One region of the Providencia sp. 6390 genome, then DNA from elsewhere that is predicted to be linked to it. Evidence: predicted binding sites of a transcription regulator. Region 1 holds the regulator's gene; each other region holds the start of a gene.

Region 1 (5,294 bases):
AAACTGATCGCACCACACTTGATTTGTTCGCTGAGGAACGCAGGCCTGGGCGACCTAAAACAAGTCCGCTATCGCGGGATGAACAATTAAGAATTAATAAACGTAATCAACTTAAACGAGATAAAGTCAACGGGCTGCGCCGTGTTGAATTGAAACTCAATGAAGACGCTGTCACCATATTAAATCGGTTGGCTGATGAAAAAAATATGAGCCGGAGCGAGTTAATAGAAGAGATGCTCATGTCACAGCTCGCGCAGGTTTACGAGCCTTCAGACAGATAGCTTTGACTCAGTTAACCACACAAATTCGACAGATTTATTCAGCTTTTTTCGCCAAAATAAGGCCAAAGTTCTATTTATTCAAATTTAGCCCTATCTGGCCCTTTTCAAACCAGATTGGAAAAACAAGAGGTTATTCACTTTATGGCAGTCATAGGCATTTTCTTCGGTAGTGACACTGGTAATACAGAAAATATTGCCAAAATGATCCAAAAGAGATTAGGCAACGATAACGCTGAAGTTCATGATATTGCTAAGTGCAGCAAAGAAGACATTGAAGCGTTTGATATTTTACTTCTTGGCATCCCAACTTGGTATTATGGTGAGGCTCAGTGCGATTGGGATGATTTTTTCCCAACTCTCGAAGAAATTAATTTTGAAGGCAAACTTGTTGCTCTATTTGGTTGTGGTGACCAAGAAGACTATGCAGAGTACTTCTGTGATGCGATGGGTACTATTCGCGATATTATTGAACCGCGTGGTGCAGTAATTGTAGGTACTTGGCCAACTGAAGGCTACCATTTTGAAGCCTCTAAAGGTATGTATGATGACAATCACTTCATTGGTTTGGCCATCGATGAAGACCGCCAGCCAGAGCTAACTGAAGAGCGTGTTGATGCATGGGTACAACAAATTTCAGAAGAGATGTCTCTATCTGAGATCCTAAGTTAACGAACAAGTCAGCGTAGGATTGCTGATATAATTATAATAATGAGACAAAGCATGGTTTCTATTTTTTGTTTCCATGCCTATAATTGTAAATCAGTTTCGAAGACAACTGAATATATGTTAAAAATGTCTCATTATTGTTAAATTTTTGATTTAAGATACAGGACAAACCCGCATGACAGACAACAATAAAGCATTGAAAAATGCTGGACTCAAAGTCACTCTTCCAAGATTAAAAATATTGGAAGTACTTCAGGAGCCTGAGTGCCATCACGTCAGTGCGGAAGATCTCTACAAAAAATTGATTGATATGGGTGAAGAGATCGGTCTAGCTACGGTATACCGCGTATTAAACCAATTCGACGATGCTGGTATTGTGACACGTCACAACTTCGAAGGTGGTAAATCTGTTTTTGAGCTGACTCAACAGCACCACCATGACCATTTGATTTGCTTAGATTGCGGTAAAGTTATTGAGTTTTCTGATAAATCAATTGAAGAGCGTCAAACCAATATTGCTGCGCGCCATGGCATTAAACTCTCTAACCACAGTTTGTATCTCTATGGTCACTGTGCAGATGGTGATTGCCGTGAAAATGCCAATGCACACGAAGCGAAAGAGTGATTTAGTGGTTTCTAATCACACGATAAAATCGTAATAAAAAGGTGCTGATAAAGCCCTTGATTACTGAAGGACCTCATGTATTACATGGGGTTTTCTTTTATCTATACATAAACAACCTCTCCTCTTGCTACTGACTACTATCTCTGCAACATCCACCATCAACAAAAATCACTTTATATACTTTGTATAACGGCTCCAAAATCTACAACAAGGTCATAAAACCCTACCAATTGTTGTACCACTACTATTTTATACTCTAAATAATTCATGGTGCAGCTAAGCGACAAGTGAATGAGTCGCTAGGAGCATACATAAGTATGTGACTGGCGCGAATGAGCGTAGTCAACAACGCTGCAACTTGAAGTATGACGAGTATATCATGGGGAGCGCACCCCATATCCTTACTCACAAATGTGGACAGACTGTTTTACATTACCTGATGTAGCCCATAAATTGTATACACAACCCTTTCCTTTGATCGATGTGACCATTATTGATGATAATGAGCTAGTCAATCATCGAAAAATTGCTGTGATGGAATTAGCCATGAAGCATAAACAGCGACGAAATCAGTTTCAGATAGTGGTTCCGCCATTGGCTCGCGCCCTCAACCAGCACTATAATAACGACGATGACGTAATTGCCATCCTTAATTATCTGTTTACTACTCTAGACACACCAAATTTTGAACAGATACTACGGGATCTTGAACAACAAACGGAAAAACACAAGGAGCCCATCGTGAGCATTGCACAACGTTTACAGAACAAAGGCCGGCAAGAAGGTATTTTACAAGGAAGAGCCGAGGGAAGGATTGAAGGAAGGGTTGAAGGAAGAGTCGTAGGCATGCGTGAAGCACAAATTTCAATGGCTCGTAATCTTCTGAGAAATGGTATTAGCCTTGAATTAATTATGGAAAGCACAGATTTAAGCCGAGAAGAATTAATTTCTCTGCAATAATGCGATTACAAATCGAAATTGGTGGCACCTAACCAGTACCACCAATATTTATACCCTATTTTAATGTCACAATCTCCGCACGACTTGTTCGTGTACCCGCAGAGTTTTTCGCTCTAACCTGCACATTACCACTAACTTTTGGAGGGTTTTGTACTGAATAGATTTGCCAGTTGTCACTGTCTTCTAACGCATATTCGATCACTAAACCTGGATAGCTAAGATTTGCCAGCAAAACACCATTTTCAATTTTTGCACCCGGTACAGGAATACGGTAGGCAACACCCGCTCTATCTAATCTAGGCAATTCTTTTATTCCAACAACTGTTGCAAAACGGTTCCAATCATCAGCTAACTTTTGTTGTGAAACATAGTGAGTCTTACCACCACTATATTCACGGCCTGCTTGATAAGTATTTTCCCATTGCGCTTTATGCCATGCTCTCTCTGCCAATGGCAAGATCCTTGGGAATAGCATGTATTCTACTTGAGTATCTGTTCTAACAGCTTCACTCCATAGTTGCCCAGACAAACCATAGATCCCCGGCCAAGGTTTATCACTTTTCGCCGTAAACTGATTTCCATCCCTATCCACAGATGTTTCTGCATTTTGAGGTAAATTATCTGGTGCAAATGAGAAAACTTTTTGCTCATCACTAGCACGGGTCGCCCAATAATAGCCACTCTCACTTGGATTAACTTCATATGGCATATCTAGATAAACATAATCAGGGTTTGAAATAACGACTTGATAACCTTTATTTGCCCAGTCATTTGCTGAATCAAAGCCCCCCCAATAGAGGGTATCCCAAAAATTGACTCTCACATTTTTAGTTGCAAAGTCTTTCGCACTTGCAGCATCTTTCAAACCATCTTGCCATGCTTGCATGGTGGTGATCCCTTTTTGATGTAAACCTTCACTCACTTGTTTGGCAAAATGGCTAGAAAGGTGATCAAAATCGCTGATATCACCGTTTGCGATAAGCACCTGACAGGCTTTTGATTTTGCCCACGGCTTATCTTCTATCTGTTTATCAATAATCCCTTTACCTGGTTCAATCTGACCATCTTTATCTTGGAACCCAGCACCTAAACGAATATTTTTCGCTTCGTCACCACCAAAATGCCATGTTTTCAGTGGAACTCCAGCTTCCTCATGCATTTGCATCACTTCACTAACAACTTTATCAACAAAGTTTTTAGATGAATCTAAACATGGGTTTAAGTAGCTACGCTTATCATAAAATTGTACGGAGGTTGTCACTGATGTATCTGATGGATCAACTAAACGGTATTGTTCCGCTCCTTTCTCATCTCCAGCGGCTTTTAATTTATTATAACGTGCTTCCATTGATACCACCGCGGCTCGGGCATGTGCTGGCATATCAATTTCAGGGATCACTTCAATATGGCGATCTTTGGCATAACGTAAAATGTCAATATAGTCATCGCGTGTAAAATATCCGCTCCCCATATTATTATTTTCAGCGCCTGAACCTAGCTGCGGTAACAAACATTTTTGCTCATCAAGATCATGACAGCGCTGGCTCCCCACTTCGGTTAACTCAGGTAAACCAGGGATTTCAATCCGCCAGCCCTCATCATCGGTGAGGTGAAAATGGAATTTATTAAGCTTATAGCGAGACATTTGATCAATTAAACGCATGACCACTTGTTTACTATGGAAATTACGTCCAACATCCAAGAAAACCCCTCGATAGTCCATGCGAGGCTTATCTTTAACAGTCATCGCAGCAATCGTTGGTTTATCAGATTCTGTTATTGCGGAAAGAAATGATTCAACACCATAAAATAACCCAACATTATCATAACCAATAATCCGTGCTTTTTGTGGTGTCACCACAAGCTCATACGCACCACTCACTTGGTTATCAGCAGAGAATTGGCTAGGTGCGATTTTACCTTCAACCAGAAAGCCCTGATTATTTTGCTTAAGTTTTACTTGTTGCAAATGCTCATCAATGACTGCAAGTTCACCTTTAGTGAGCCCTTCTAAATGTAATTTTATACCTTTAGATAAATCAGCATTTCCTTGCTGTAGTGTGATATCAAATGGTGTAGGTAAAATTTGACCTCGTAACTGCTGTTCAGATAACGCCTTCAAAGAGAGATTTTTTTGATAACGATTTTCAGGAGTCATAAGTACGTTGTTGTCTGCTCCTGTTCTTTTCCAGTTATTCAGTTCAAATGGCGCTACAAATTGGGTCGTATCCTGAGTATCAGTACTTTTGAGATTACGTGGTAATGCATCACCAGATGTTGCATACCAACGCGGCATAAAGTCTGAATAACTCACTTGCCAATACTCGCCCGTTATTGGTAACACCACTTTTTCATTCGCTTTAATACCTTTAAACTGATCTGTTGGTGTTATTTTGTGTAAGTCACCCGTAACATGAGTGATCTTAAATTGCGGGTTATCTTGCTTTAATATTTGTCTAATGCTGTGAAAATAGAGAGCCCAATCATCAGACTCGATAGCGTTAGAGCCATTCGTTAATGTGATATCAACACGATTACATGCCGCCCAATCAGCGCCTAATGTGGCACAATCAATACCATGCTCCCCAGCTTGGTTATCAATGACATTAATTTTCACATCCATATTCGCTAATGCATCGACGACTTGGTTTGATGACTGTTCAGCGCTCACAACAGTTGAAAATAGAGTTGCTGAGATTAATAGTGATAAAGGGCTTAAATAATTTTTTTTCATTGTGACCTCAATATTAAATTCAAAATCA
Region 2 (5,294 bases), on a different contig from region 1:
GCGTAGAAGAAGCTTTAGAGTTGGTTGATTTAGCTGGGTTTGCTGATCGTTTTGTTGATCAGATTTCAGGCGGGCAGCAACAACGCGTTGCCCTCGCTCGTGCGCTGATCTTAAAACCCAAAGTGCTGCTATTCGATGAGCCGCTAAGTAACTTGGATGCCAATTTACGTCGCAGCATGCGCGAAAAAATTCGTGAGTTACAACAACAGTTTAATATTACCTCACTCTATGTCACCCATGATCAAAGTGAAGCCTTTGCCGTTTCTGATATGGTCCTAGTGATGAACAAAGGTAAAATTATGCAACTTGGTTCACCACAAGATCTTTACCGCCAGCCTGCTTCTAAGTTTATGGCCAGCTTTATGGGGGATGCCAATATTTTCCCTGCAACGCTTACCAGTGATAGCGTGAATATATTTAACTATCATTTGCCACGCCCTGCTCAGCTAACAACCGATAAAACAGAGGTCACTGTTGGCGTCAGACCTGAAGCCATTACCTTAAGTTCTCAAGGCGAAGAGAGCCAGCGCTGCACCATTTCACATGTCGCTTATATGGGGCCTCAATATGAGGTGACAGTGGATTGGCATGGCCAATCAATGTTATTACAAATCAATGCAACACAGCTACAACCCACAATAGGGGAAAGCCTCTATCTGCAAATCCATCCTTACGGTATGTTTATTCTTGAGTAAAGATTTTACCCCGTGAAAACGGGGTAAAACTGAGTTAATGAGCAAACAACCAATATGTTCCCTGCTCTGGCACAACTAAAAAACGTTGATTCATTTCATTTAAGGTCTTTTGTGGATCAACGTCCTCAAATAATTGTGGGTGAAACTGTTTTGCAAAAAATTCAACCGCCAACAGATGCCAAGGGCTCATATAAACATGATGCCATAATGCGCCGACGTTACCCTGCTGCACTGCCGGTAACGTTGCCATGATGGCATCACTTTGCAACTGATGTTGTAAGCTAACTCTCGCGGTGTCGTGATCAACTAACGGCCCAAGCTGCAACTGAGAAGTACTATCTAGCCCCCCACTTCCTGTTACCAAATAATAATCTGGGTTTTCTGTCAGCACTTGCTCTTGGCTTAACCGGCCAAAAACACCATTAAACTTACCAACAGCAATATTATGACCACCAGCAAATGCAATTAAATCGGCTAAATTACCTCTCGCTACTGTCGTGCAACACTCCGATTTTTTACCAAGGTGAAGCTGTAACATTACTTTTGGCCTAACTGGTTTAGCCTGTGCAAGCCTTTCACGGATCACTGCCATATGTTGTTGGTAAAACTGAATAAAGTCTGCTGTTTTTTTCTGCTGATTGAGTACTTCACCTAACACCTGTAGTGAAGGCACGGTGTTGTTGAGTTGGTCAACGCGAAAATCAAGATAGATAATTGGGATCTCCGCAGCTTCAACTTGCTGAATGAACACCTGCTCATCGGGTTGCGTTTTAGCATATACAGGCATGATCAATAAATCAGGCTGCAATGCGATAATTTTTTCGCTACTCATCTGCGAAAAATTGTCGTTCCCAACAATCGCAATATTGGTCATTGCAGGGAAAGCTGCCGTATATTTTTGCCATGTTTGGGGGTCGAGCCGTTTTAAATCAGCGGGCCAGCCAACGACCCTCGCAGCAGGATCACCACTTTCAATCAATGCAAGTGTATAAAGCATCCTGCTTTCACCTAACACAATGCGTTGTGGATCATCAGGTATCACGACCTCTCTGCCTAAGCTATCTGTCACTATTTTCGCCGAACAAAACATTGGTAAGCATATTAATAGACACCATAGCAAATATCGTTTCATTTTTTCACCTTAGAAATCGATAGAAGCATTTACATACACTGTACGCGGTTCCCCAGCGATAACGCGTAGATTACCAGCACTAGAAGCATAATATTCTTTGTTTAAAACATTATTCACATTCAACTTTAACTGTGTTTTATGCCCACCAATTTGGTGATCCCACGCGACAAATGCATCGGTAACGGTATATGCCGGCATGAAGAAACTATTTTCAGGATCACCCGCACGTTTACCAACATAGCGCCCACCACCGCCAACACGTACAGAGCCCGGCACATCAGAAAGAGTTAATTTATGAGTTAAATATAAACTTCCCATATTGCGAGGAGCATTGACCAGATGATTACCCACGTTTTCAGGTTTCAAATTATCTTGTTTGATTTGAGTGTTGTTAAAACTGTAATTGGCGATCACCTGCCAATCCGTCGCAATTTCACCATTGATTTCCAGCTCAATGCCTTCAGAACGTGCTTTTGGAATATTACGGTTAAGTCCATTCATAAAAATAGACATATCTTTTTCATCAATACGATACAAGGCTAATGTTGTTAATACTGTTGGTGTTGTTTGCCATTTAGCGCCGATCTCATATGTTTTGCCTTTTTCAGTCGAAGCGACGTTTCCATCATCATCTACCTGTGTCGATGGTGTGAAAGACTCACTATAGCTGCCATATAACGCCAAATCAGGCAACACCTTATACACCAAACCTGCCTGTGGAATAAATTGATTACCACGATCATGCAGGTCCGTTTGTTTCTTTATCCAGCCGCTACTGGCATTCTGAGTGTAGCCTTGATAACGCCCGCCTAATACCACAATCCATTGGTTACTCAAATGAATACTGTCTTTAGCATAGATTGAGCGGCTATATACGGTAGAACGTAAGTTGCTTTTTTTATCATCTACCGTTGCATCACTCACAATTGGTTCTTCGCCATAAACAGGATGGTACATATTGAATGTCTTACTGACCTTACCGCGATAAGAATAGGCTTTATATGTTTGAGCCTTCTCGTAATCAGCGCCAAAAGTCACGTCATGTTGCATACCTAAAATTTCGGGTGTGCCACGAACATCCCATGATAAATACGTTGTTTGATGGTTAAAACCACGGTTAGCATCGGCTCGACGAGTCACAACGCCAGTATCGACATCAATTTTAGTAGCGCGTACTTCGTTACTGTCATAACGACGCTGGAACCATGCATACTTAAAACCAGTTTCCCATGTTTCATCAAATTCATAGCGATATTCTGCATTGAGACGTTTATTTTTACCCCATGCATGGTTCGCTTCATCATCGATCCTGACATTGTAAGGAATACTAATGGGCTTACCGTCGACAAAAGCTGTACCGCGGTCATAAGGCACATCAAATTTATACTCTGTATACGAAAAATTAAATGAAGACGAATCACCTAACCAACTAATCGAAGGTGCAACTAATGTATGTTCATTTTCACCGAAGTTACGCCAATAATCTTCATGTTGCCGTTCTGCAATCAAACGAAAAGCAAACCCGTTGCCCAAAGGACCTGTCAAATCGACACTTCCCGTACCGCCGCCATGGCTATTGGTTCGCCCGCTGATGCGTCCTTGCCATTGATACTCAGGCTTTTTAGTCACTAAATTGATAATGCCGCCAGGGTTGAGAATGCCATAAAGCAATGATGAAGAACCTTTGAGTACATCAACTCGCCCCACCGTGGCATCCATTGCTAGGCCTTGGTTACTACGCACTCCATCAATAAAAATAGAACCGTCTGAATTCGAGCCAAAACCACGCTTAACAAAACCATCTTCAATACCGCCCAAGGTATTTCCTTGTGTTACCCCACTAACAAATTTAACCGCATCATCAACCTTGGACACACTGTAATCATTGATCACCTGTGGCGTCACAATACTAATAGACTGTGGCGTTTCATTGCGCGAAGTCAGTGTTTTCAAGGTTGAATAAACATTATCACCGCTATAACTTTCATCTGGTGCAGCAGTGACAACCAGCACATCATTGCTTGAGTTATTAGTTGATGATTGAGTAGCCAAAGCAGCGCTAGCAGGAAATAACATGACAAAAACAGAGCAATAAACCCACGAAAAACGTCGTTTCGCCGAAGAAACAATGACTGATCCCACGATGTAACTCTCTTATCAAAAAAAGTATAACCAAAAAAGAAGATAGAAATGATATTGATAATAATTACTATGCGCAATAACTTGATGAGGTAAAAACAAATAAAATGAGTGATAAGAGATAAGGCTGGTAAACTGACACCATTTATTACAGATAAAAAAGGCTGCAACGCACTGCGCTGCAGCCTTTTTAACAACTTAAACTAAACTAGCTTATTTAGCCTAATTGTTTACGTGCATTGCGGAAAATACGCATCCAAGGGCTATCTTCACCCCAATTTTCTGGATGCCATGAATTACTCACTGTGCGGAAGACGCGTTCAGGGTGCGGCATCATAATCGTTGCTCGGCCATCGGTTGAAGTCACAGACGTAATACCCTTCACAGAACCATTCGGGTTAGCTGGATATTGTTCAGTCACCTGCCCATAGTTATCCACAAAACGCAGTGCCACCAGCGAACTATTTTCCAATTGCTGAATGTGAGCTGGGTTACGTGCTTCAACTAAACCCTCACCATGCGAAACTGCAATTGGCATACGTGAACCTGCCATATCTTGTAATAATAATGATGGGCTTTTCGCGACTTCAACTAAGCTAAAACGAGCCTCAAAACGCTCAGAACGGTTACGAACAAATCGAGGCCATAAATCTGCGCCAGGGATCAATTCATATAAGTTCGACATCATCTGACAGCCATTACAGACACCAAGCGATAGTGTATCTTGACGCGCAAAGAAAGCAGCAAATTCATCACGAACACGTGAATTAAACAGAATTGATTTAGCCCAGCCTTCACCAGCACCTAATACGTCACCGTAAGAGAAACCACCACACGCTACTAATGTTTGGAAGCCCGCTAATGACAGATTTCCTGACAACAAATCACTCATATGCACATCGACGGCATCAAAACCTGCTCTGTCAAATGCAGCAGCCATTTCGACATGCGAGTTCACACCCTGCTCACGTAGTACTGCCACTTTAGGGCGTGCACCTGACGAAATATAAGGAGCTGCAATATCATCAGCAATATCAAAAGTTAACTTAGTATTTAGACCTGGATCTTGGGTGTCCAACTTAGCATTATGCTCTTCATCAGCGCACACTTCATTATCACGTAAGCGCTGCATTTGCCATGTTGTCTCTGCCCACCACTGGCGCAATGTACTACGTGATTCACGATAAACAACAGTGTCACGACTATTAATCACCACTGCATCGTCTTGTGTCGCAGTTCCTAAATAATGCACACACTCAGCAAGCCCTACATCAGCAAAACATGCTTCGACGTATTGTCTATCTTGCTGTTTAATTTGAATAACAGCA
Region 3 (5,294 bases), on a different contig from region 1:
CGGATCCGATGTTGGGGCATTCGTAATTTAACATTATTTGCCCATAGTGCTGCCGCGAAGCATCCAGCAAACATCCCAATTATCATCACACCATCGATTCGATCTAATGGGCTGCCAGAAAAACCAATAACCTTAAAGTATCCCCAATTTTCAGGTTCAGCACCAAATAGCTGTAAAATGTGCCCACCCCAGCGAGTGAATTCGCCAGTTACTGCCCAAAATGTGCCAGTTAGGCCAAAGTAGTATGTCGATAAGACACCTGCTGCAATAACGGCAGGTAAAGGTTTCCAAAAACGGATGAGATAGTGAGATTTAAACTCAGACCAAGTCATGTTAACTTCCAATTGATTCACGCCAGTACCTGGCAGAGAAGCCCGCCGTTGTATCTATACTCTAAATAATTCGAGTTGTAGGTTGGCGGCAAGTGAAGTAGGCGGGGAACATAGATAAACACTATGACCCGACGAACATAGCTTAGTCACTTATACCTTAACGAAAACCCTACAGCTTGATGTATGACGAGTATATTCCCCACAGCAGGTAGGGGTAACATCATACTCCGATAATTCATTTCGTGAAGATATCTATGCAAATAATTCTAGCCGCATTTAAGTAAACCGCAATTTGTACAGTTAGCAAAATCCGCCGTAAACCTTCGCCCAATGCGGGCGGAGAGATAAGGCGAAAGCAGTCACACAAAAAAAAAGCGTTATCAGAGATAACGCAGGAATGTGTAGTCTTATTTATCTATAATAGAGGAGTATAATATGAAATTGCCGATTAAGGCGTTGCATTGCTATGCGTAGTCTGAAATCAGCCCATTTGACTTCAGAATAACATTCTTCAACTGATAAACCGATTCATCATTAAAGTAAAACAATATGGTAAAACTTATTTTTGTTAACTCAAGATACCAAGGTTAATTTATATTTCCCTAGTTTGGCGTATAAAGAAAATAAATAGTTTAAAGCATGAAAAGTGTTTAAAAGTATTTCCAAATGTTATTGTTTGCATTATAACGCAACACAATTGTTGCGCAAGTGTTTTTTTCATTTAACTAAAATTTCCAAAAACAATAAAAATACACTTAAAAATCAACAACATTGTGAATAAAGCTTGTTTCAGTTAAACATTAATATATATTTTTAGAAATAATTTACATAATTACTGATATCTTGAAAATGTTACAAAATCAATTTTTAATTAACTCTTCTTATCTGGAAATAGATTAAAGTTTAATTGTTATGTTTATTTAATCATATATGTGAAAGCATAATAAGTATTAATCTAACTTATTCTATTATCTTGATCATTCAACAACACACAAAATGAATACGCTATTTTCCTATCCTCTATTATATTACCCATTCCTTTTTATTTATTAAAAAACAATCAGTTATATTTTCCCCAAAGAAAGCGAACGCCTAATTCGAGTTAAAATATACGCGTAACTACTTAGCGCCATTCAAAATTAAATAATCCCATAAAGAAAAAATGGTTTATTTTTAATAATCACTTAGTGAGCTAATAGAGCTAAAAGTGAAAAAAAAAGCGAACAAATAAGTTGCATTTTTTATGCACTTTAAAATTATAAAATGACGGTATTGATTCAAGAAATTAATGATTAAAGGCATAAAACGGAAGGAAATTAAATAAACAACAAATAATAAAAACGCGTTGTATCTCAGCTGAAATACAACGCGTTGTAAAAAAAATTATGATTTACTGCTTAGGTGCGGTTGCTTCCATGCCAACTAAACCAATTTTAAGATAGCCTGACTGGCGTAATGCATTCATGACATCCATCATTGTTTCATAGTCAACGCTCTTGTCGGCTTGGAAAAATATGGTTGTCTCTTTATTGGCATTTGTTGCCACATCAAGTGATGTTGCTAACTGTTCTTTCGTTACCGCCTGATCGCCAATAAATAGCTGACTATCTGATTTTACCGTAAGGAATACAGGCTTTTCCGGACGCGGTTGTGGTTTTGCTGTCGAAGCAGGTAAATCAACTTTGATATCAACGGTTGCTAATGGTGCAGCCACCATAAAGATGATCAGTAGAACCAACATAACATCAATAAAAGGTGTTACGTTAATTTCATGCATTTCACCGCTATCGTCTTGTTCATCGCCTAAACGCATTGCCATAATCGTTTTACCTTGCTTTACTATTTGCCAGATCCAGATCGCGACCTAATAGTAGCGCAGCTTGTGCTGCAACATCGCCAACCTGACCACGATAGTTATTAATCATACGCGCAAAAATGTTATAAATAACCACAGCAGGAATAGCTGCAATCAAACCAATTGCTGTTGCCAGTAATGCTTCTGCAATCCCTGGCGCCACAACAGCTAAGTTAGTTGTTTGTGAGTGAGCAATACCAATAAAGCTATTCATGATCCCCCAAACAGTACCGAATAGCCCCACAAATGGAGAAATTGCACCAATGGTCGCTAAATAACCATTACCACGCCCCATATAACGGCTAATCGCCGCAATCGCTCTCTCTAAACGGAACCCTGTACGCTCTTTAATACCAGCCAAGTCTGTGCTTTGTGCAGATAATGTTCTCTCAGCAACAGCTTCATTAAGTAGTAGGCTAGTCACACTGTTTGCTTTAAAATTACTTGCAATACTCACGGCTTCATCTAAAGATTTAACATCCGCTAATGCTTTTGCTTCTGCTTTCAGGCGACGGCGAGCCACTAATAGCTCAATACCTTTGGAGAAGAACAGTGCCCAAGTGATAATTGATGCGATAACCAGCCCTATCATGACGGTTTTAACGACATTGTCCGCATTTTGATACATACCCCAAACCGATAAGTCTTTATCAAAGCCACCTTGGTTTTCAGTTTCAATGGAAATACTTTCACTGATCACAGGTGCTGATATGCTATTTTCAGCAGTAGGTTGGTTTTGTGCTGTTGGCGTCACGGCTGATGGATTACTGGCTTCAGGAGTAGAAGCTGCCGGTGCTGTTTGAGCTGATGTAGAGGTTGTTGCAGGTGTGGTATCTGCATGTGCTGTTCCCATCAGACCCATCGCCAATAGAATAGAAGCTGTTAGTTTACGCATCAGTTGGCCTTATACTCTCTTTTTCTGTGTTCTATTAATATACTCACCATAATTCAAGTTGCAGTACTACTCCTTGAATTATTTAAAGTAAAAATGTGTGCCGATGATGCATCACTTACAATCACCGACTAACCGATAAAAGCGAAATTCCCTCGCCCAATTTAGCCATTTTTTAAAATGGCGGTGCTGATAATATCAAACATGGTGCGAATTGATAGTAATTATCATTACTATTCAACATTTTTTTATTATTTCTTGCTCTGAAGCAAATAAGACCATTACAGTCATAAGGTTATTTTACGCTGACATGAAAAAAAATCAGATTGAAAGTTAAAGCGTGTACTTCCTCAATCAAATCATTTAACTTCAATGAATCACTTTTCCAATTTTCCTACTTTAAGCAAGTTCAAGGACACAATATGGCAAAGATCCGCCCCGAAACACAACTTGTACACCTAGGCAGAAACCCTAAATATACACAAAAAGGGGTTAATCCAATCATTCAGCGCACTTCATCAGTCATCTTTGACACCATAGAAGAGAAACGTCATGCAACACGTTATCGCGCAAATTCAGTACTTTTCTATGGTCGCCGTGGAACGCAAACACACTTTGCCTTCCAAGAAGCCATGACTGAACTAGAATGCGGGGCGGGTACAGTATTATATCCTTCTGGGGCGGCTGCCATTACCAATGCAATATTATCATTTGTCTCTTCTGGCGATCATATTTTAGTCACCGGATCTGCTTACGATCCGACACAAAACTTTTGCGACAACATCCTGACTAAACTAAACGTTACCACCAGCTATTTTGACCCCCTAATTGGTGCAGGTATTGTGAAACTAATGCGCCCTAACACGCGCATTGTTTTTTTAGAAGCGCCTAGCTCTATTACCATGGAAATTCATGACTTGCCCGCGATTGTACAAGCTATTCGTCAACAGGCTCCTGAAACCATTATCATGATAGATAATACTTGGGCAGCAGGTGTATTACTGAAACCTCTACTATTAGATATTGATATTTCAATCCAATCAGCCACCAAGTATATCAATGGTCATTCAGATTCCATGTTAGGGGTTGCCGTTGCCAATCAACGTTGCATTGAGGCGTTACGTGAAAACTCCTACTTACTTGGTCAAACTGCCGATCCAGATACAGTGTATATGGCTGGGCGTGGTTTACATACATTAGCAACTCGCTTAAAGCAGCATGAAGCCAGCGGTCTTACCGTTGCACGATGGTTAGAACAACACCCTGAAGTTGAACGTGTTTTCCATCCTGCATTACCCTCTTGCCCAGGACATCAATTTTTTGTCCGCGACTTTAGTGGCAGCAATGGTTTGTTCTCTTTTCAACTAAAATCACGCCTATCCCAGCAACAATTTGAGGACTTCCTCAACCATTTTAACCACTTCAAAATGGGCTATTCATGGGGAGGTTATGAATCGTTAATTTTGGGCTATCAAAAAGAAGATTTGCTGAGTATGCGTCAATATAATTTTCAGCCCAACGATGGCACATTTTTCCGTATCCATGTTGGCTTAGAGCATCCACAAGATCTCATTGATGACCTAACATTGGCATTCGAACGTATTTAAACTTTATTTTTCTCCAATACTTTCATGATGTTCGCTAACATGAAGGTATTGGCATAATATCAATTAAAATTTCAACTAATCCTCTCATTCAGTAAACAAATCAAACTTATCGTCATTTTTTCCTGTAAGATAATAATGAATTCGCTTTTTTCGCAGCTTTTTTCGTAAATACAGGAACGATTATGGAAGTACTACGCGAAATCGTACTCGCACTTTGGCACCACGATTTCCTTAAACTCTCCAATCCAGAAGTACTTTGGGTTATTTACACAGTTCTCTTTGTTGTCATCGTGTTAGAAAATGGAGTGCTTCCCGCGGCCTTCTTACCCGGTGATACCTTATTGATCCTTTCAGGTGCATTGATCGCGAAAGGTGTATTGAGCTTTGTACCAACCATCTTATTACTGACCACTGCGGCAAGTATTGGTTGTTGGCTCGGTTTCCTTCAGGGAAGATGGTTAAGCGAAACAAAACTGGTTAAGCGCTGGCTATCGCAAATCCCCCATGAATATCATGAAAAAGCTAACCATATGTTTCATAAGCAAGGGTTATATGCACTGTTGATTGGACGCTTTTTAGCCTTTGTACGAACACTACTGCCTGTTCTC
Region 4 (5,294 bases), on a different contig from region 1:
TCAGTTACAGAGAATAACCATGAAGCAACAAATGCGACAATCATTGAAAAGAATGCAGGATACTCATAAGGATAAATGGGTTTTTCATGATGTAAGATGCTGACCCAAATGGTTGGACCTAAAATCATCAGTACGACAGCAGTAATTAAACCGAACCATCCGCCTGCTAAAGCCCCACGTGTGGTTAACTTTTTCCAATACATAGATAACAGTATGATAGGGAAGTTACAGCTTGCTGCGATAGAGAAGGCCAAGCCAACCATGAAGGCGATGTTTTGGTTTTCGAATAAAATCCCTAACCCGATAGCAACGAACCCCAAGATAACAACAGTGATTTTAGAGACGCGAAGCTCATCCCTTTCATTAGCTTTGCCATCTTTAATTGCCATGGCATAAAGGTCATGAGATACCGCTGAAGCACCCGCCAATGTTAGACCTGCCACAACCGCAAGTATGGTGGCAAATGCAACCGCAGAAATAAAGCCAAGGAAGAAATTCCCACCGACTGCATCAGCGAGGTGTACTGCTGCCATATTAGTTCCGCCAATAAGCTTACCTGCTGCATCTTTAAAGTCTGGATTTGCACTAACGAGGACTATCGCACCGAAGCCAATGATAAAAGTCAGGATATAGAAGTAGCCGATGAAACCTGTCGCATAAAATACGCTTTTACGTGCTTCCTTCGCATCACTGACCGTAAAAAAGCGCATGATGATATGAGGTAGCCCCGCAGTACCAAACATCAATGCTAATCCAAGTGAGAGGGCTGATATTGGATCAGATACGAGTCCTCCAGGGCTCATAATGGCAATACCATTTTTGTGAACTTCTACTGCTTCTTTAAACAGTGTATTGAAATTAAAGCCAACATGTTTCATGACCATCACAGCCATAAATGTTGCACCTGCTAATAAGAGGATCGCTTTGATTATCTGTACCCATGTTGTAGCCAACATCCCACCAAATAGGACGTATAGCACCATGAGAATGCCAACGATGACGACGGCAATGTGGTAATTCAAACCAAAAAGCAACTCGATCAGTTTACCAGCACCTACCATTTGGGCAATCAGGTAGAGAGCGACAACAACCAGTGAACCTACCGCTGATAAGATCCTTATTGGTCTTTGCTTTAATCGATATGAGGCAACGTCGGCGAACGTATAGCGACCGAGGTTACGTAGGCGTTCAGCAATCAAAAACAGAATAATTGGCCAGCCAATTAGAAATCCAATCGAGTAGATTAGCCCATCATAACCAGATGTATAAACGAGAGCTGAAATACCTAAGAATGATGCTGCTGACATAAAGTCACCTGCAATTGCCATTCCGTTTTGAAAACCGGTGATCTTGCCGCCTGCGGTATAGTAATCAGAACGAGAGCGAGTTCTTTTTGAAGCCCAGTAAGTGATATAGAGGGTAAATCCGACAAACAATAAGAACATGACAATGGCTTGAATGTTCACTGGTTGTCGCTCGACACTGCCCGTCAGTGCATCAGAGAATGCAGCTGAAGAGGCAAAAAGTAGGATGAGGGGTAAGATTTTTATCATTTTTGCACCTCTTTTAGAATTTCAGCGGTTAAGCGGTCATATTCACCATTTGCACGAATAACATAGATACCCGTTAACACAAAAGAGATGACAATCAGGCCAACACCGACAGGAATACCGCGGGTGATATAAGAACCTTCAGAGATTGGTGTTCCAAGCCAGCTAGGGTCAAATGCAATAAGAAAGATAAAACTGACATACAGTATTAATGTGATAGCTGACAACAACCATGAAAATCGACCACGTTTCCTAACCAATTCTTTAAAACGAGGGTTATTCTCTACCTTTTGATAAGCAGTAGCATCCATCAGAGTTCTCCTCTGTATTGTCTTATTAGAGTGTATATAAGGCCGCCTTTATCGGCGGCCTTTGAGCGTTATGACATACTCATTGATTGTTTTTCTTCGAGTAATTTTTCGACAACACCTGGATCTGCTAGTGTGGAGGTATCTCCTAAATTACTAGTATCTCCTGATGCAATTTTTCGTAGGATACGGCGCATGATCTTACCAGAGCGGGTCTTAGGAAGAGAATCCGTCCAATGTAGAACATCTGGGGTTGCGATTGGGCCAATTTCTTTACGTACCCAATTGCGGACATCGGTATACAACTCAGGTGATGGTTCTTCCCCTGAAATCAAAGTGACATAAGCGTAGATCGCTTGCCCTTTAATACTGTGTGGAATACCAACAACAGCTGCTTCTGCGATTTTTGGATGTGCAACTAAAGCTGATTCTATTTCGGCGGTCCCTAGGCGGTGACCTGAAATATTTAATACGTCATCAACACGGCCTGTGATCCAATAATAGCCGTCTTCGTCTCGACGAGCACCATCACCACTGAAATACATACCTTTGAAGGTTGAAAAGTAGGTTTGCTCAAAACGTTCATGATCGCCATACAAAGTACGGGCCTGACCCGGCCACGAGTCAACAATCACAAGGTTACCTTCAGTTGCCCCTTCCAGAGGCTCACCGAGGTTATCAACCAGTGCAGGACGAACACCAAAGAACGGCAGTGTTGCAGAACCTGGTTTCAACATAGTTGCACCAGGAAGCGGTGTGATCATAAAACCACCGGTTTCTGTCTGCCACCATGTATCAACGACTGGGCAACGGCTGTTACCGATTTTCTTATAGAACCACTCCCAAGCTTCAGGGTTAATGGGTTCACCGACAGAACCGAGGATCCTCAGTGAACTACGATCGGTACCTTCAATGGCTTTATCGCCTTCAGCCATTAATGCACGGATCGCTGTAGGTGCGGTGTAAAGGATATTAACTTGATGCTTATCAACCACTTGGCTCATACGGTTAACCGCTGGGTAATTAGGCACACCTTCAAACATTAATGTTTTAGCACCATTGGATAAAGGGCCATATAGCAGATAGCTATGGCCTGTTACCCAACCCACATCAGCAGTGCACCAGTAGACTTCGTCTGGGTGATAATCAAAGGTATATTTAAAGGTCAGGGTTGCGTAAACCAAGTAACCACCAGTGGTGTGCAAAACACCTTTTGGCTTACCTGTTGAGCCCGAAGTATAGAGAATGAATAAAGGGTCTTCTGCATTCATTTCTTCTGCTGGGCAATCAGCACTGACACCTTTAACCAAATCATGCCACCATAGATCACGGCCTTCTACCCAACTCGGTACATTCCCAGTACGACGGTAAACAATGACGTTTTTGATGGTAGTGACATTTGGATTGGTTAATGCATCATCAACATTTTTTTTCAGTGGAATAGCACGACCAGCGCGTAAACCTTCATCAGAAGTGATAATCAACTTGGCTTTACAATCGATAACACGGCCAGATACAGCTTCAGGCGAAAAGCCAGCAAAGATCACAGTGTGAATAGCACCAATGCGAGCACAAGCTAACATGGCCACTGCGGATTCAACCACCATTGGCATGTAAATGGCAACGACGTCACCTTTGCGAATACCTTGCTGCTTTAGCACATTGGCGAATTGACTGACATCATGATGTAGTTCGCGGTAAGTAACATGTTTAGATTGAGAAGGATCATCGCCTTCCCAAATGATAGCGGTTTGATCACCTTTTTCAGCCAGATGGCGATCTAAACAGTTAGCGCTTAAGTTAAGGGTTCCGTCTTCAAACCAGCGAATACTGACATGACCTGGGTCGAAGGAGGTATTTTTTACTCGAGTATATGGCTTGATCCAATCGACAATTTTCCCTTTCTCACCCCAGAACTGATCAGGGTTTTGAATAGAGAGTTGATACTCTGTGTTGTACTGTTGCTCGTTTATCAGGGCATTTTCTGCAATTTCAGCAGGAACGGGATGCTTAGTTATTTGAGTCATATTTTTATCTCCTTGCAGATGTTAATACTATGTCAAAAAATGGTTAACTAAAGCAGGAAATATAAATTTGTTTTTCTTTTGCGCGGAAGATCACGTATTAATTGTAATGGATTTAACAGGATTATCATTTGATGCGAAATGCTTAAATGAAATAATTATCTAATTATATGGATAATGTCGATACTAAAGAAAATCAAAGGGGGGTAACATTGGTATTAGTTGCTAAATAAATAGTCAATGCTAGTTAATGAGAAAGACCCCATAAAACCCATGGGTTTGATAATGATTTTCATTAACAGTAAAATCACTATAATGAAAGCTATTTTCACAAGGTGTGAGTATATACCCGATGTGCCGTACCTTTTGAGTAAACGGTGTAAATTAATAAGTCACTGGAGACAATACAATGAGCTATACATTACCTGCTTTACCTTATGCTTATGATGCGCTGGAACCTCATTTTGATAAGCAAACCATGGAAATCCATCACACCAAGCATCATCAAACCTATGTAAACAATACCAATACCGCATTAGAAAAATTACCTGAATTAGCGGATCTCGATATCGATGTGCTTATTCAGCAGTTAGATAAAATCCCAGCGGACCAACGTACCTTTGTGCGTAACAATGCAGGTGGCCATTCAAACCACAGCTTCTTCTGGAAAGGTTTGAAGCTAGGTACAGAGCTGAGCGGATCTCTGAAAGCAGCGATTGAGCGTGATTTCGGTAGCGTTGATGCGTTTAAAGACCTGTTCGAAAAAGCAGCTGCATCCCGTTTTGGTTCTGGCTGGGCTTGGTTGGTACTGAAAGATGACGGTAAATTAGCTGTTGTTTCTACCGCTAACCAAGACAGCCCTCTAATGGGTGAAGCTATCTCTGGCGCATCTGGCTACCCAATTATTGGTCTCGATGTGTGGGAACACGCTTATTATTTGAAATATCAAAACCGTCGCCCTGATTACATCAAAGCGTTCTGGTCAGTCGTTAACTGGGACGAAGCTGCAAAACGTTTTGCAGATAAAACTAACTAATTAATTTAGTTAATAAACTCGTGGGCGTGGTCATTATTGGCTGCGCCTTTTTTATTTGTAGCCCTCTTTTTTCTAGTCAATCTCAGTTTTGTCTCGTTCCAATCTTTTTGTTTTATTTATAATCTAGTTCATTAGTATAGTTAATCTATTTGTACGGAAGAGTGAACTATAGGCAATAAGGGAAATAAGGAAGATAAAATGGCATCTAGCATGGTAATGGGAATCGATCTTGGTACTAGTAATAGTGCAGTGAGTTTGTGGATTGAAGGGCGTTCAGTATTGATTCCAAATAAACAAGGAGATGTACTCACACCTTCAGTGATTGGCCTTGATGATGACGAGCAAATTTTAGTGGGCAATTTAGCGCGCGCGCGTC

Evidence for each region. The regulator Fur, encoded in region 1, represses iron uptake genes when iron is present. The targets are predictions, from matches to a motif close to ATAATAATGAGAACNACTATCAA.
Region 2: a site for Fur is predicted at 4,018-4,040, ahead of AC3Z9T_RS00775 (TonB-dependent siderophore receptor). Genes of this name have one in related genera too.
Region 3: a site for Fur is predicted at 3,294-3,316, ahead of exbB (tonB-system energizer ExbB). Genes of this name have one in related genera too.
Region 4: a site for Fur is predicted at 4,162-4,184, ahead of sodA (superoxide dismutase [Mn]). Genes of this name have one in related genera too.

The regions. Positions count from the first base shown of each region.
Region 1 is NZ_JBYVYL010000002.1:203,808-209,101, forward strand. It holds gene ybfE (LexA regulated protein) at 1-281, shown strand, start outside; gene fldA (flavodoxin FldA) at 423-950, shown strand; gene fur (ferric iron uptake transcriptional regulator) at 1,123-1,572, shown strand; partial or broken gene AC3Z9T_RS06175 (Rpn family recombination-promoting nuclease/putative transposase) at 1,957-2,532, shown strand; gene AC3Z9T_RS06180 (beta-N-acetylhexosaminidase) at 2,588-5,266, opposite strand.
Region 2 is NZ_JBYVYL010000001.1:140,454-145,747, reverse strand. It holds gene fbpC (ferric ABC transporter ATP-binding protein) at 1-695, shown strand, start outside; gene AC3Z9T_RS00780 (ABC transporter substrate-binding protein) at 730-1,827, opposite strand; gene AC3Z9T_RS00775 (TonB-dependent siderophore receptor) at 1,837-3,903, opposite strand; gene purL (phosphoribosylformylglycinamidine synthase) at 4,184-5,294, opposite strand, start outside.
Region 3 is NZ_JBYVYL010000006.1:167,832-173,125, forward strand. It holds gene yedE (selenium metabolism membrane protein YedE/FdhT) at 1-332, opposite strand, end outside; gene exbD (TonB system transport protein ExbD) at 1,723-2,151, opposite strand; gene exbB (tonB-system energizer ExbB) at 2,159-3,082, opposite strand; gene metC (cystathionine beta-lyase) at 3,502-4,686, shown strand; gene AC3Z9T_RS14185 (DedA family protein) at 4,869-5,294, shown strand, end outside.
Region 4 is NZ_JBYVYL010000011.1:919-6,212, forward strand. It holds gene actP (cation/acetate symporter ActP) at 1-1,553, opposite strand, end outside; gene AC3Z9T_RS18975 (DUF485 domain-containing protein) at 1,550-1,861, opposite strand; gene acs (acetate--CoA ligase) at 1,930-3,885, opposite strand; gene sodA (superoxide dismutase [Mn]) at 4,292-4,918, shown strand; gene AC3Z9T_RS18990 (Hsp70 family protein) at 5,117-5,294, shown strand, end outside.